Regions from separate parts of the Desulfofundulus sp. TPOSR genome, predicted to be linked through region 1. Evidence: predicted binding sites of a transcription regulator. Region 1 holds the regulator's gene; the other holds the start of a gene.
The links. The regulator HrcA, encoded in region 1, represses chaperone genes, less so after heat shock. The targets are predictions, from matches to a motif close to TGTTAGCACTCNNNNNNNNNGAGTGCTAACA.
Positions count from the first base shown of each region.

Region 2: the regulator HrcA is predicted to act here: its motif matches at 2,461-2,491, upstream of groES (co-chaperone GroES).

Region 1 covers NZ_JAAOEF010000002.1:294,577-302,865, reverse strand. The annotation lists gene dnaJ (molecular chaperone DnaJ) at 1-628, opposite strand, end outside; gene dnaK (molecular chaperone DnaK) at 786-2,612, opposite strand; gene grpE (nucleotide exchange factor GrpE) at 2,629-3,363, opposite strand; gene G7K71_RS09995 (TCP-1/cpn60 chaperonin family protein) at 3,381-4,949, opposite strand; gene hrcA (heat-inducible transcriptional repressor HrcA) at 4,963-6,009, opposite strand; gene hemW (radical SAM family heme chaperone HemW) at 6,093-7,250, opposite strand; gene lepA (translation elongation factor 4) at 7,251-8,289, opposite strand, start outside.
Region 2 covers NZ_JAAOEF010000004.1:58,583-66,871, reverse strand. The annotation lists gene G7K71_RS16080 (long-chain fatty acid--CoA ligase) at 1-105, shown strand, start outside; gene G7K71_RS16075 (4Fe-4S binding protein) at 197-490, shown strand; gene G7K71_RS16070 (hypothetical protein) at 575-769, shown strand; gene fdhD (formate dehydrogenase accessory sulfurtransferase FdhD) at 766-1,557, opposite strand; gene mog (molybdopterin adenylyltransferase) at 1,680-2,171, shown strand; gene groES (co-chaperone GroES) at 2,533-2,823, shown strand; gene groL (chaperonin GroEL) at 2,878-4,497, shown strand; cobalamin riboswitch at 4,602-4,881, shown strand; gene G7K71_RS16045 (energy-coupling factor ABC transporter permease) at 5,247-5,990, shown strand; gene G7K71_RS16040 (energy-coupling factor ABC transporter substrate-binding protein) at 5,994-6,290, shown strand; gene cbiQ (cobalt ECF transporter T component CbiQ) at 6,318-7,100, shown strand; gene G7K71_RS16030 (energy-coupling factor ABC transporter ATP-binding protein) at 7,097-8,020, shown strand; gene G7K71_RS16025 (L-lactate dehydrogenase) at 8,129-8,289, shown strand, end outside.

The sequences.
Region 1 (8,289 bases):
GACAGTTGGCACAGGGCTTTTCGATAACGCGGCCTGCACCGCGGCAACGATCGCAGGTACGGGATTGGAAAATACGCCCGAAGGGTGTGCTCTGGGCAAATTGAATCTGCCCGGAGCCACCGCACAGGGAACAGGTCACAGGACGGGTCCCGGGAGCGGCCCCGGTACCGTCACAGGTGCTGCATGGTTCCATGCGGGGCACCCGGATATCCTTCTCCAGGCCAAAGGCGGCCTCTTTAAAGGAAAGCTCCACATCCACCCGGATGTCATCGCCTTTTTCCGGGCCGCGCCTGTGCCGGGTGGACCCCCCAAAGAACATGTCGAAAATATCCCCAAGGCCTCCAAAATCGGTACCAAAGCCGCCAAAACCGCCAAACCCCTCGAACCCGCCAAATCCTTGATTACCGGTGGCGGCATGGCCAAAGCGGTCATACTGAGCCCTTTTCTCCGGGTCGCTCAAAACTTCGTAGGCTTCAGTTATTTCCTTAAATTTGGCCTCCGCATCCTTATCGTTGGGATTGGCGTCGGGGTGGTACTGCCGGGCCAGCTTGCGGTAGGCTTTTTTGATTTCCTCCTGCGTGGCGTCCCGGGATACTCCCAGGATTTCGTAGTAGTCACGCTTTGCCATGGCGTTACCACCACCTGACCATACCTTCTTGTATTGCCAAACGCATCCTGGTAACAATGCAAACCTGGCCGGCAGTCGTCTTCATAAACCCACCGGCCAGATGCGACGCGAAAATACATCCGCTAGTATTATACAATATTGCTGCAGCTACTGCCAATTACTTCTGATCGTCTTTGACTTCGTAATCGGCATCCACCACTTTTTCGCCCCCGGAACCGGCAGCGCCGCCACCGCCGGCCTGGGCCTGCTGGGCATGCTGCTGGTAAAGAAGGGCGGACAATTCATAAAGGGGCTTGGTCAGTTCATCGATGCGGGATTTGATGAGCTGCATGTCCTTGCCGCCCAGGGCTTCTTTCAGCCTTTCCACGGCCTTCTTCACTTCTTCCACCTTCGCCTTGTCGGCCTTGTCTCCCAGGTCCTTAATGGTTTTTTCCGCCTGGTAAATCATGCTGTCCGCCTGGTTGCGCAGTTCCGCCTCTTCTTTTCGCCTGCGGTCTTCCTCGGCATGTCTTTCCGCATCTTTAACCATGCGCTGGATTTCTTCTTCCGAGAGCCGGGAAGTGCCGCTGATGGTAATGCTCTGGGCCTTGCCGGTGGCCAGATCCTTGGCGGAAACGTTGACAATGCCGTTTACGTCTATATCAAACTTAACTTCAATTTGCGGTACTCCCCGCGGTGCCGGGGGAATACCGGTAAGGGTAAACCTTCCCAGGGTCTTGTTGTCGGCCGCCATCGGGCGTTCGCCCTGGAGCACGTGGATTTCCACCGTGGTCTGGCCGTCGGCGGCGGTGGTGAAGATCTGGCTCTTGGAAGTGGGAATGGTGGTATTCCGCTCAATGATCTTGGTAAAGACGCCGCCCAGGGTTTCAATGCCCAGGGAGAGGGGCGTTACGTCCAGAAGCAGCACGTCCTTGACCTCGCCGGCCAGCACCGCGGCCTGAATGGCCGCCCCAATGGCCACACATTCGTCCGGGTTGATCCCCTTGTAGGGCTCCTTGCCCAGGAACTTGCGAATGGCTTCCTGGACTGCCGGAATCCGGGTGGAACCGCCCACCAGGATCACCTTGTGGATGTCCTTGGGCTCCAGGCCGGCGTCCGCCAGGGCCTGCCGGGTCGGGCCCATGGTCATTTCCACCAGGTCGGCGGTCAGTTCTTCAAACTTGGCCCGGGTAAGGGTCACGTCCAGGTGCTTGGGACCGCTGGCATCGGCGGAAATAAAAGGCAGGTTGATATTGGTTGTGGTGACACTGCTCAGTTCAATTTTGGCCTTCTCGGCAGCTTCCTTCAGCCGCTGCATGGCCATACGGTCGTTGCGCAGGTCAATGCCCGTCTCTTTCTTAAACTGCTCGATCAGCCAGTCCATGATCCGCTGGTCGAAATCGTCGCCGCCCAGGCGGTTGTTTCCGCTGGTGGCCTTCACTTCAAAGACGCCGTCGCCCAGCTCCAGTATGGATACGTCGAAGGTGCCTCCACCCAGGTCGAACACCAGGATGGTCTGGTCCTCCTCCTTGTCCAGACCGTAGGCCAGGGAGGCAGCCGTAGGCTCGTTGATAATGCGCAGCACCTCAAGACCGGCAATTCTACCTGCATCCTTTGTGGCCTGCCGCTGGGAATCGGTAAAGTAAGCGGGTACGGTAATAACCGCCTTCTCCACCTTTTCCCCCAGGTAGGCCTCGGCATCCGCCTTTAGTTTCTGCAAAATCATGGCCGAGATTTCCTCGGGGGTATATTCCTTATCGTCAATTTTTACCCTGTAATTGGTACCCATGTGCCGCTTGATGGACCTGATGGTTCGTTCCGGGTTGCTCACTGCCTGGCGCTTGGCCAGCTGGCCTACCAGGCGCTCGCCAGTCTTGGTGAAACCAACCACAGAAGGAGTAATGCGCTCTCCCTCGGCGTTGGGAATAACGATTACCTCGCCGCCTTCCATGACGGCCATACAGGAGTTGGTAGTACCAAGGTCAATGCCTATAACTTTCCCCATCTATCATTTCCCCTCCTTAACAGACACTGCTGGTCTGGTTGTTCTCTTTGTTTTCTTTTTCATTTTCAGGTTTAGAGTGGTTGTTCTGTTCCTTCTGCTGTTCCTGCACGGACACAGCCCGGGCCACCTTGACCATGGCCGGCCGCAACAGCCGGTCCTTAAAATAGTAGCCCCGGCGCAGTTCCTCTATGATGGTGTTGTCCGGGTAAGCATCGGTTTCTTCCTGCATAATTGCCTCGTGTTTGGCAGGATCAAAGGGTTCATTTACCGCTGGCACGGGAGAAAGCCCCTCTTTGGTAAGAATTTCCTTAAGCTGGCGGTAGATCATTTCCACCCCCGCCACCACCCGGGCGGGGTCCTCCTCCCGGGCCGCCAGTGCCCGCTCAAAGTTATCCAGTACGGACAACAGCTCCGCCACCAGGGGCTGGGAAGCATATTTGAACCATTCCTCCCGCTCCCTGTTCATGCGGCGCCGGTAGTTTTCAAAATCGGCCTGCATCCTTGCCAGGCGCTGGAAATAATCCTGGGCCAGGGCCGTCTGTTCCGCCAGGCGTTGCTCCAGCTCCTTTACATCAACTTCCTCCCGGGATTCACCCGCCGGCTGCTGCCCATCGTCCGGCAAACCGCCTTGACCGGCAGGGGTATTTCGGGCTTCACTGCCGGATTCCCCTGCCGGTGGGCTTTCCTGGACGGCACCGGCGGGCCTGGTTTCCTCAGCCTCTATATTTTGAGGGACTTTTTGTTCTTCCATCTCCGTCACCTCGCCAGTTATAAGTCCGTCTCCTGTTTCGGGTTTGCCTCCCTGTCTTCCCGTTTCTTGATGATGGTATCAATCCGTAAAATGGCTTCGGCAATCTCCCCGGCGGCTTTAAAGGCGTAAGTCTTCACCAGAACGGGGTCCACTACTCCCAGCTCATACATATCCGCCACCTGACCCGTATCGCAGTCCACGGCCAGGGCATCATTCCCCGTCTCCACCTGGGCGGCCATGACATCGCCAATCTTTTCCAGAGGGTTGAAGCCCGCATTGGCCACAATCTGGGCCAGCGGGCGTTTCAAAGCTTCCACCACGCAATCCACCCCGTAGGCGGTCATGCCGCGCATGGAAGCCCGGACCTTTTCCACTTCCCGGGCCACGGCCAGCTCCAAAGCTCCCCCGCCGGGGACAACTCCTCCCCTCACGGCGGCCTGTATGGCCGAAGCGGCATCTTTGGCAATGCGCTCCCTTTCCCCTACCACCTCGGCGGTAGCGGCACCCACCAGGACGGTAGCCATGGGCTTTCCGGCACCTTCCTGAATCCAGACCTGTTCCAGCTTTTCATCATGAAAAACCCGGCGGCAACGGCCGAGGCACTGCTTGATCTGTTCAAAATCCTTTTTCAACCCGGTGCGCTTGATCATCCGCGCCCCGGCGTGTTCGGCTACCCGGCGCAGTTCCTTGTTGGCCACCCTCTGGACGACCATGATGCCGGCATCGGTGAGCATTTCTTCGGCAACGTCATGGACACCCCGGTCGGCCAGCACCAGTCCTACCTGCAGGTCAATAATTTTCTGTATGTTTTCCCTGAACTGGTTCTGCAACTCCATGTAACGGGCAAAGCCGGCTTCGGTGGCCAGGGCTTCTTCCTCTATTTCCTCCGGCTCCAGGGCATCATCAATTACCAGCACCCTAACATCCGTTAGTTCCCGGGGCATCTGGCGGTTCATGGGCTCCTTGTTCACAATCACGCCCATAAAAACCTGGTTATCCGCCCCTTCCTCAGCCACGACGGTGTCTGAAAAGCGAAAGGCCCGGTCTAAGAGCTTATCCCGGCCAATCAGCCTGGCTGCCTGCACCACCAGGGCCGCAATATCCTCGTGCCCCCGGCCGGCCACCAGGGCAACCTGATAGATTAATGGGTCGTCCAGATCTGCCACCGGCCGGGCCTTTTGCATCATAACCTCCAGGCCCCGCTTAACTCCCGCCCGGATGCCCTCAATAACCCGGGCTACCGGCACTCCCCGGGCCACCTGCTCCACCCCGGCACCAACCATGGCCCCGGCCATTACCGTAGCGGTGGTGGTACCGTCGCCAATTTCCTCCTGCTGGGCCTTGGCAATATTGATTAACATCCGGGCCGCGGGATGATTGGCCTCCATCATGGTGAGAATGGTTACACCGTCGTTGGTAATGACCACTTCTCCAAATTTATCCACCAGCATGGTATCCAGGCCCTTTGGCCCCAGGGTACCTTCTACTGCCGAAGCAATGGCACGAACGGCGTTGGCATTGGTGACCAGGGCCGCCAGCCGCTCATCCACTTCCGTGCCCGTGCTGGCCTGCTGCTTGAGACTCAAAACCCGCTCCCCCTTACTTGTCCCCGCCGCCCAGGAGATCTTCCAGGGCGCGGGAAAGGTTTTTGGTCAAATGCTCCACTACGGTGACCACCCTGGCGTAATCCATGCGGGTTGGGCCCAAAACGCCAATAGACCCGACGGGCTTCCCTTTCAACCGGTAGGTGGCCACGACCATACTGCAGTTGCTCATCTGCCGGCAGCGGATCTCCCGGCCAATGCGCACGGTAACGCCTTCTTTGCCCACGTTGTCAGCTAATAAATTGCACAGAAGATTTTCCTGTTCCAGCAGGCTGAGCAAGGTTTTAACCTTCTCCACATTATGGAATTCCGGTTGATTTAGTATATTAAGGATCCCGCCAAGATATATTCTGTCCTCCGGCTGCCTGGTCAGGCTGTCCTGCAACAGTTCCATGGCCAGCTCAATAATGTGCTTATGCTTGACCAGTTCAAAGTAAATTTCCTTCACCAGGCTGAGCTTAATGCTGTCCATGGTGCGACCCTGAAGTTTGGCATTCAGGACCGCGGAGATGGTTTCCAGGTCCTCGGAGGTTATGCCACTGGGTATATCAATGATCCGGTGGTGTACGGTACCGCAATCCATAATGGCGACCAGCATGGCCTGCTCGAGACCCAGTTGAACCAGGCGAATGTATTTAAAGCTGCTGGTGCCGATTTTAGGCGGCAGCACCATGGCGGCGTACTGGGTCAACTGGGACAATAATTGCCCCGTGCGTTGAATTACTTCTCCCACATCCCGCACTTTCTGGCGATAGCTTTTGCGGATCAACTCTTCTTCCTCGGGGGTTAACTCCTGCCGTTTCATCAAATAATCCACGTAATAACGGTATCCCAGCTCCGAAGGGATTCGTCCGGCGGAGGTATGGGGCTGTTCAATATAACCCATCTCCTCCAGATCGGCCATTTCATTGCGGATGGTGGCCGGACTGATGCCCAGCCGGTATTTCCGGGCGATAGTGCGGGAACCCACCGGTTCAGCGGTGGCAATGTAATCGGTGATAATGGCCAGAAGGATATCCTGCTTGCGGGCATCCATTCTCACCCTTAACACCCCCTTTGTTAGCACTCGATTGTGCTGAGTGCTAAACCCTTTTATGTTAAACATAGCACCGGGCTGAACATTTGTCAAGGCAACACAAACTCCCGGAAGACAGCATTGGCCAGGGGTAAACCCCGCGAAGTCAACCTCAGGCGATTGGAACATATTTCCACCAAACCTAAACTGCTTAATTTTTTTACCTGCTCGCCAAAAACCTCTTCAATATTTTTCCCAAAACGGGCTGCAAATTTCTCCAGATCCAGTCCCTCTATAAGGCGGAGGCCCAGAAACACCGTTTCGGCCATCATGGTGGCCCGGGATAATTTCTCGCGGCCGGCCACCGGTAGTTCCCCGGATAAAAGGCGCGCCTCGTATTCCTCCAGGGAACCGGTGTTATAAAAGCGCCCGTCCCCCAGGTAGGAATGGGCTGCCGGGCCGAGGCCGAGATAGGGCTCGTTGTGCCAGTAAGTTAAATTATGCCGGCACCGGTAGCCCGGGCGGGCAAAATTGGAAATCTCATAATGCTCGTAACCCCGGGCCGCCAGAAAGTTGATCACCTCCTGGTACATGGCCAGTTCGGTTTCCTCGTCACAGGGAAGGACACGGCCTTCAGCCACCGCCCGGGCCAGCGGGGTGCCTTCCTCTATTTGCAGGGAGTAGGCGGAAATATGCTCCGGCTGTAAGGCCAAAATTTTATCAAGGCAGTGTTGCCAGTCCGCCATGGTTTGGCCGGGTATGGCAAAGATAAGATCCAGGTTAAGATTGTCAAAACCAGCCCGGCGGGCCAGCTGCACCGCCTCTACCGCCTGGGTAAAATCATGAACCCGTCCCAGCAATTTTAAAAAGCGGTCCGAACAGGTCTGCACCCCCAGGGAAAGGCGGTTGACACCGGCGTAGCGCAAAGCCTTTAGCTTGGGCAGGTCCACCGTGCCGGGATTGGCTTCCACGGTCACCTCCACCCCGGAAAGCCACTGAAAATAACGGCTGCATCCTTCCAGAATGGCTGCCAGGTCTTCCTCCGGCAGACAGGTGGGGGTGCCCCCGCCGATGAAAATGGTCTGTAGCCGCCTCTCCTGCGGGGCTAGCCGCTCCTGGTACAGGGCCATTTCCCGCAAAAGAGCGACCCGGTACCGGCGGGCGGCTTCCGGGTCATAGGCATAGGAAACAAAGTCGCAGTACCGGCATTTGCGAATACAAAAGGGTACGTGAATGTACAGGCTGATGGCCACGGGCTCACTCCCCATTTACCTCTCTTCTATGCTCAGCACCGCCATAAAAGCCTCCTGGGGAATTTCTACGTTGCCCACCTGCTTCATGCGCTTTTTGCCTTCCTTTTGTTTTTCTAAAAGCTTGCGCTTGCGGGTTACGTCGCCACCGTAACACTTGGCCAGCACGTCCTTGCGCCGGGCCTTAATGGTTTCCCGGGCAATGACCCGGCTGCCTATGGCCGCCTGGACGGGCACGTCAAAAAGCTGCCGGGGAATCAAACCGCGCAATTTTTCCACCAGTTGCCGGCCACGGTGATAGGCCTTGTCCCGGTGGACAATACAGGTCAAAGCATCCACCGGCTCGCCGTTAATCAGGATGTCCAGTTTAACCAGGTCGCTTTCCCGGTACCCGGCCAGTTCGTAGTCCAGGGAAGCGTATCCCCGGGTGCGGGACTTGAGCTGGTCGAAGAAATCGAAAATGATCTCGGCAAGGGGCAGGTCGTAGACCAGCATGACCCGGTTTTCGCCCAGGTACTCCATGGTTTTAAAAGTGCCCCGGCGTTCCTGGGCCAGGTCCATTACCGCCCCCACATGCTCCCTGGGCACCATAATGGTGGCGGTAACAAAGGGTTCCTCCATCCGGACCACCTTGCCCGCCGGGGGAATTTTGGTCGGGTTGTCGATGTAAAGCTCTTCTCCCGAAGTGGTGATAACCCTGTACACCACGTTGGGTGCGGTGGTAATCAAATTCAAACCGTACTCCCGCTCCAGGCGTTCCTGGACAATTTCCATGTGCAACAACCCCAGGAAGCCACAGCGAAAACCAAAACCCAGGGCTTCGGAGGTTTCCGGTTCGTAAACCAGGGATGCGTCGTTTAGCTTCAGTTTTTCCAGGGCGTCCCGCAGGTCTTCGTAGTCCACCGTATCCACCGGATAAAGGCCGCAGTAAACCATGGGCGTGACCTTGCGGTAACCGGGCAAAGGTTCGGCCGCCGGACGGGCGGCATCGGTAATGGTGTCGCCCACCCGGGTGTCCCTGACATTTTTTATGCCTGCAGCCACATATCCCACCTGA
Region 2 (8,289 bases), on a different contig from region 1:
GTGCCGCGGCAGGTAGAATTCAGGGACAGCCTGCCCAAGACCATTGTGGGTAAGGTGTTGCGCCGTTACCTGCGGGAGGAGGAACTGGCCAGGCAGAAGAAATAGTGTTCATAAGATTTATTCACCGTGGCAGGGATCGGCTGTCCTTTGTAGAAATTATGAATATATATAATCTTTTGCATGGGAGATGGAGAGGATGACCGAAGCCAAAAAACAACAAAAAGAAGAGGTTATTACTTTAAACGGCGTGCAGCTTGTAATACCGCCGGGGGCCAGAGTAAAAGATGTGGCCGCGGCCGCCGGGGTCGAAATTCCCGCCCTAAAAGTGGACCCGGAAAAATGTAAGGGCTGCCAGATGTGCACTAAAGCCTGTGAAACGGGCGCCATCTCGGGCAACAAAAAGGAGCCCCATTCCATTGACCAGGCCCTGTGTATCCGCTGCGGTGAATGTCTGGCGAAATGCAAGCTGGGAGCCATTGTTCCCGCTTAAAGGTGACATATTAAAACCAGGCCGTGGTGGGGCCTGGTTTTGATCTGCCCGTAAGACGGTCAAAAAGCAAGGGAGGTAAAAAGCTTGAAAGAAAAACAAAACATTTCCGTGGAGCCCCGGGTTTTAGAAGCCGTGAAGCAGGCTGCGGTTGATGGCCGGCTGACCTGTACGGCGGCCCGCCGGCTGGCCGGGGAACTTGACGTGCCGGTCCGGGTGGTGGGCGCGGCGTGCGACGCCCTGGGCATCAAGATAAAAGCCTGCGAGCTGGGTTGTTTTTAGGGAAAAATAATACGTTCCGGATGGGTATAAACATTCATTCTCTCCCCCCGGGCAAATCCCACTATGGTAATACCAGTCTCTTTCGCCATTTCCAGGGCCAGGTCGGTGGGCGCGCCCCGGGCAATAAGGATGGGGGTGCCCATGCGGGCCACCTTGATCAGGATTTCCGCAGAAACTCGGCCGCTGAAGACCAGAAGTTTATCCTTTAATTCCATCTCGTCCAGAAAAGCGCGGCCAAAGATTTTATCCACAGCGTTGTGGCGGCCGATGTCCTCGTAAAACAGCAGGCGCTGGCTTCCGGCATACAGGGCTGCGCTGTGGGTGCCGCCGGTGGCTTGAAACAGGGCGGCCGTTTCTTCCAGCTCCCGGCTGAACTCAAGGATTGCGCCGGCCCTTACGGTCAGGGGTGAAGTTACCGGTGATATGCCCCGGGCATCATTGACAAAATAAAAAGAAGAGCGACCCCGGCCGCAGCAGGTGGTGATGTAACGCTTTAAAAAATGCTGGCGGGTGGGAACCGGCCCGGAAGTTTCCACCCAGATCAGTCCTTCTTCGGGCCGGATAAAGACGTCTTTTAAGTCCGTGCGCTTTTGGAGGATGCCTTCGGAGCAGAGGAAACCCACCGCCAGTTCTTCCAGGTTGCCGGGGGAACAGACCAGGGTAACCAGTTCCTCGTCGTTTAAAAATAAAGTAACCGGAACTTCCCTTGCCACTTCATCTTCAACGGTCACCATACGGTCGCCGGTTACTTTTTTCACCATGACGGTGGTGGTTTCAGGTACGGCCATGGGTTTAACCTCCTTTACTCATTAAACCCATTTTATCTTTCCTGGTTTTTTGCTTCAACTGTAAAGGCAGTGTTGCAAGCGTTTTTGTGTCCCGACCTTACATACGGATGGAGGTGTTGGCCATGTGGCGGGTAGGTATTCTCACGGCCAGTGACAAAGGGTCCCGGGGTGAACGGGAGGATAAGAGCGCGCAGGTAATCCGGGATATGGTGGCCGGCATCGGGGGAGAAGTGGTGTCTTACCGTATTGTGCCCGATGACCTGGATGTCTTGAAGGAAGCACTTATTAAAATGGTCGATCAGGAGAAGCTGGACTTGATTTTAACTACCGGGGGTACAGGCTTTGCCCCGCGGGACAACACCCCCGAGGCAACCCGGGCGGTTATCCAGCGGGAGGTGCCGGGTATTCCCGAGGTGATGCGCTACGAAAGCCTCAAGAAGACTCCCCGGGCCATGCTGAGCCGGGCCGTAGCCGGCATCCGTCACCAAACGCTCATCATCAACCTGCCGGGCAGTGCCAGGGCGGTCAGGGAGTGCCTGGAAGTGATTTTGCCGGCACTTGCCCATGGTCTGGAAATACTTACCGGTCGGGGTGGCGAGTGCGGGGCGGATTAAGGGGAGTTCTGCCCGCGGTAAAAGCTTACGGCCGGATCATTGAGCTTTTCCGTGTAAAACGTGACTGACGGGTAACTTTTATTTTGCATGTATAAACCATTTTTTTATGGGGAAAATGTTACTAGAAAGGCTAAGAAATGTTTGGACAGGAAGTCATGATAATAGCTTAATGGAGGGAGAAAATGCGAGATAAAATCAGGTAATTTCCTTTGAGCGGTTAAGAAGGGGGATTAGGTCCTTTGAGAAAAGTTGCTTTTTGCCACTCCCCCTTTATATTATAGTACTTGGGTATTAGCACTCGGTTTAAATGAGTGCTAACAATAGAGGAAACCAATCTCTTATCTTAAAGGAGGGGTTTTAGGTGAAGATTAGGCCATTAGGTGAACGGGTGGTTGTCAAGCCGCTGCCCAGCGAGGAGAAGACCAAGGGGGGCATTGTGCTGCCTGAAACCGCCAAGGAGAAGCCCCAGGAGGGGGAAGTGGTGGCGGTAGGTCCTGGCCGCCTGCTGGAAAATGGTACCCGTGTACCTATTGATCTCAAGGTGGGGGACAGGGTTTTGTTCTCCAAATATGCCGGCAACGAGGTCAAGATAGATGATGAAGAGTATCTGATCATGCGTGAAGCTGACATCCTTGGGGTTATTGAAAAGTAAAAGTAACCGGTGCTCTGGAACGCGTGATCAAAATATCTAAGGAGGTCGAGGAAATTGGCTGGTAAAGAGATTATTTTCCGGGAAGACGCGCGCCGTGCCCTGGAAAGGGGCGTCAATGCCCTGGCTGAAGCGGTACGGGTTACACTGGGACCAAAGGGCCGCAACGTGGTGCTGGAGAAGAAGTTTGGTTCTCCCATGATCACCAACGACGGTGTGACCATTGCCCGGGAAATTGAATTGACCGATCCCTTTGAAAATATGGGTGCCCAGCTGGTTAAAGAAGTAGCCACCAAGACCAACGATGTGGCCGGCGATGGTACCACCACTGCTACTGTACTGGCTCAGGCCATTGTCCGGGAAGGTTTGAAGAACGTGGCTGCCGGCGCCAACCCGATGATTATCAAGCGGGGCATTGAAAAGGCGGTAGATAAAGCCGTAGAGGCCATCAAGGCAGCCGCCAAACCGGTGGAAAGCAAGGCTGCCATTGCTCAGGTAGCTTCCATTTCGGCCAACGACCCGTCCATCGGCGAATTGATCTCTGAAGCCATGGAAAAGGTGGGCAAGGACGGTGTAATTACCGTCGAGGAATCCAAGGGTATCGGCACCACCCTGGAAGTGGTGGAAGGGATGAATTTCGACCGGGGTTACATATCCCCGTACATGATCACCGATACCGAGAAGATGGAGGCCACCCTCAACGATCCCTACATCCTCATTACCGACCGGAAGATCAGCGCCGTGGCCGACCTGCTGCCCATTCTGGAAAGGATCGTGCAGGCGGGCAAACCGCTGTTGATCATTGCCGAGGATGTGGAAGGTGAGGCTCTGGCTACCCTGGTGCTGAACAAGCTGCGCGGCACTCTGTCCTGCGTGGCCGTCAAGGCTCCTGGCTTTGGTGACCGGCGCAAGGCTATGCTGGAGGATATCGCCATTCTTACCGGCGGTACCGTAATCAGCGAAGAGCTGGGCCTCAAGCTGGACAAGGCCACCATCGACATGCTCGGTCGGGCCTCCAAGGTACGGGTGAAGAAGGAAGAAACCATTATTGTCGGCGGTGCCGGTTCCCAGGACAAGATTAATGCCCGGATCGCCTCCATCAAGAAGCAAATCGAAGAAACTACCTCCGACTTTGACCGGGAGAAGCTGCAGGAGCGTCTGGCCAAGCTGGCCGGCGGCGTAGCGGTCATCCAGGTTGGCGCAGCCACTGAAACTGAAATGAAGGAGAAGAAGCTGCGCATTGAGGACGCCCTGAACGCCACCCGGGCTGCCGTGGAGGAAGGTATTGTTTCCGGTGGCGGTGTGGCCTATGTGGCAGCCATCAAGGCTTTGGACAATATTGAAACCGCCAGCCTGGATGAAAAAACCGGTGTGGACATTGTGCGCCGGGCTTTGGAAGAACCGCTGCGGCAAATTGCCAACAATGCCGGTGCGGAAGGTTCCGTGGTGGTGGAGAAGGTCAAGGCCCTGCCCGATGGTATGGGCTTCAACGCCCTGACCGGCGAGTATGTGAACATGATTGAAGCCGGTATTGTGGACCCGGCCAAGGTTACCCGGTCCGCCCTGCAGAATGCCGCTTCCATTGCCGCTATGATTCTGACCACTGAAACCCTGGTGGCGGAAAAGCCGGAAAAGGAAAAGGATACCGGCATGGGCGGCGGCATGCCTCCAATGTAAGGTAAAACGAACATTGAAAAGCCCCCGCGTTATTTGCGCGGGGACTTTTTATTTTCCGGGCAATCCTTCTGGACAGCGTATACCTGTTGTGCTATAATTTAGGCAATTGAATAAAGTGGACGGGTGCTCCCTGCCGGAAAGGGCAGGGATAGAGGGAAGTCAGTGAAAATCTGACGCGGTGCCGCCACTGTGAATGGGGAGTCCGCCACACAAAGCCACTGGTCCAGCACTCAGTTAATTTGATTCTGCTGTGATTGAGGTTAGCTGATGATAAAGATAAAGTGAGGGAGAACGGAAATAAGCAGGGCTGAGTGCGGGGCTGGGAAGGCGTGGTGGGGCAGTGATCCATGAGCCAGGAAACCTGCCCGTTCCAATTCACCGCTCGTACCTACGGTCCATGGGGAGGTGAAGCCGCTTGTAAGCCGTCTTTCCCCTGTGCCCGTTGCGGACAGGGGTTGTTTACTTTCAGCCGACAATTTTTAAGAATAGGTGCTTTATCCCGAGGGATAGAGCTTAAAAACGACCTGTGTGGTCCAATGCCGGGGGAGCTCTTTCAAAGGAAGGGGAAAACTTGAAAGGGTGATGATCTGACGGCAGAAAGGACGTGCCTATTCAACTTCTTGTTACCCGACACCGGGAAAGGCGGTGGGGCTAGTCCTTTTGTTCCCGGACTACAGGCGTTTATCCCCCCGTGGAGGTCGGGGGGATTTGTTTTTGAAGAGTATTTTTTCCCAAAGGGGGTCATGTGTGTGCATTTAAGAATCCTTGCCCTGCTTTTATTGTTCACCTACTTTATGATTTTCCCGCAGCAAAATGCCTGGGCCATGCATATAATGGAAGGTTTCCTGCCTGTGGGATGGTGTGTTTTCTGGTATGTCTTGAGCTTGCCCTTTCTTATTGTTGGCATCCTTTCCATTCAAAAGGTGGTCAAGGCCAGCCCGGGAACAAAGATGCTGCTGGGTCTGGCCGGTGCCTTTGCGTTTGTGCTTTCGGCCTTAAAACTACCTTCCGTTAGCGGCAGCTGTTCCCATCCCACCGGTGTAGGCCTGGGGGCCATGCTTTTCGGACCTGCGGTGATGAGTGTACTGGGCTGTATTGTCCTGCTTTTTCAAGCGTTGCTGCTGGCCCACGGTGGTTTAACCACCCTGGGGGCCAATACCTTCTCCATGGCTGTGGTGGGGCCCCTGGTGGCCTACGGACTCTTCCGGGCCGGGCAGCGGCTTGGCCTGCCCCGGTGGTTGACGGTTTTCCTGGCCGCTTCCCTGGCTGATCTGGCTACCTATGTCACCACGGCCATACAGCTGGCGGTAGCCTTTCCCGCCCCGGTGGGGGGAGTGGTCCAGTCTCTGGTTGAATTTCTTGTTGTCTTTGCCTTTACCCAGGTGCCCCTGGCCATTAGTGAAGGGCTCTTAACCGTGGTAATTTTCAACTTCCTGGTAGCTCATAACTGGCAGCAGCTGGAAGAATTACGGGTCGTATCCCGGGAGGTGTAAAACATGAGTCTTACCACCAAAAACATGGTGTTAATTTTGATTGTTCTGGCACTGGCGGTTTTCCCGCTGGCAGTCAATAAACATGCGGATTTTGGCGGAGCCGACGGGAAGGCGGAGGAATTAATCGGAGAACTCAATCCCGGTTACCAGCCATGGTTTGAATCCCTCTGGGAACCTCCCAGCGGGGAAATTGAAAGCCTGCTCTTTGCCCTGCAGGCAGCTCTGGGTGCGGGGTTCATTGGCTATTACATAGGTTACTGGCGGGGGCGTAAAAAATCCCTGGCGGAGCGGCAAGAGTAAACGTACTCATATGAGGGAGCGGTACGGGTGTTCCAAGTAGATCAATATGCCTACAGCAATAACCTGCGCCGTGTACATCCGGGGGAAAAAGTTGCCTATGCCCTGATCACCATGATCATCTGCATGGCCGCCCCCGGCATCCTGGTGCCCCTTCTGGTTATGCTGCTCATGGCGGCCACGGTAATCCTGCGTGCCGGCATTCCCGCCCGTATTTACGTTAAACTCCTGTGTGTCCCCCTTGGTTTTTTGTTGGCCGGTGCACTGACCGTGGCCCTGACCGTATCCCGGGTACCCGATCCGGCGGTGCACGGGCTGACATTTTACGGGTTTACCGTGGGAGTGACCGTACCCGGCCTCCAGCGGGCCGGCTTCCTGCTGGTTAAATCCCTGGGGGCCGTTTCCTGCCTTTATTTTTTGTCCCTGACCACACCGGTGGTGGAGATTATTTCCGTACTGCGCCGGTTGAGGGTCCCGGCAGTGTTTATTGAATTGATGGGCCTCATTTACCGGTTTATTTTCGTGATCATGGATACGGCGGAAAAAATGTATGTTTCCCAGTCATCCCGCTGGGGGTACGCCAGTTTAAAAACGGCGTACAACTCCCTCGGGCAGCTGGTGTCCAATCTGTTTATAAAGTCATATTACCGGTCCCAGGCCCTGTTTACCACCCTGATGGCCAGGGGTTATACGGGGGAAATCCGGGTTCTGGAGAGGCCTTTCCCCCTGTCGAAGAAAAACCTGGCTTTGATCGCCCTGGTGGACGTGCTTTTAGTGGTGCTCGCCCTGGTGACCTGGAGGTGGCCCTTGTGAAAGAGTTCATTCTCGAGGCCCGTGATGTTCATTTTAACTACCCGGATGGAACTCCCGCCTTACGGGGAGCAACCATGGCCATTGCCAGGGGATCTAAAGTGGCGGTGCTGGGTTCCAACGGGGCGGGTAAAACCACCATTTTTCTTCATTTTAACGGTATTTTGCGTCCCGGGCGGGGCCAGGTGCTTTTTGCCGGCCAGCTGGTGCGTTACGACCACCGCTCGCTGATGCAGCTGCGCAAAAACGTGGGAATTGTTTTCCAGGATCCCGATACGCAGCTTTTTTCTGCCAGTGTCATTCAGGAAATTGCCTTTGGCCCGTTAAACCTGGGCCTGTCCAGAGAAGAAGTGTTCCGCCGGGTGGAAGCGGCCATGGCGGCTACGGAGATCACTGACTTAAAGGATAAGCCCACCCACCTGTTGAGCTACGGTCAGAAAAAACGGGTTTGCCTTGCCGGCGTCCTGGCTATGGAGCCACAGGTGTTGATCTGTGACGAACCTACAGCCGGCCTGGACCCGCTGCACGCCGGTCAGGTAATGGAACTTTTTGAACGCATCAACCGGCAGGGTACCACGGTAATCCTCGCCACCCACGATGTGGACCTGGCCTATTCCTGGGCCGATTATGTGTTTGTGATGAGCCGCGGCGCCGTGGTGGGGGAAGGTTTGCCCGAAGAGGTTTTTCGCGATGAGCGGCTTTTGAAACAGAGTGATTTAACCCGCCCCTGGCTGGTGGAGATCCATGAGCAGCTGAGCCGCAGGGGATGGCTGCCTGACGGTTTACCCTTGCCCCGCACGAAGGAACAGCTTTTTGACTATATGCAAAGGGTTTCCGGTTCAGGGAAGCCTGCTTTAGTACATCTTTTCCCCCGGGAAAAAATGCGCCCGGAATGTGCATCATGCAGTGTGGGGAGAAAATAATATAGGCCCTGGCGATACCGGCTATGAGTGGATGAAGTAAATGCTCCCCAAAAAATTGGGGATAATTTTTTTCTGGAAGGGGGGAGAATAAGGGGGGAGGGGAAACGGATGCCCGTAAATGACAAGCGCAAAATAGCAGTGGTGGGTGTTGGTGCGGTCGGGTCCGCCACCGCCTACGCGGTCATGATGAGCGGCCTGGTCAGCGAACTGGTGCTGGTGGATATCAACCGGGAGCGGGCCGAGGGAGAGGCCATGGACCTGGCCCACGG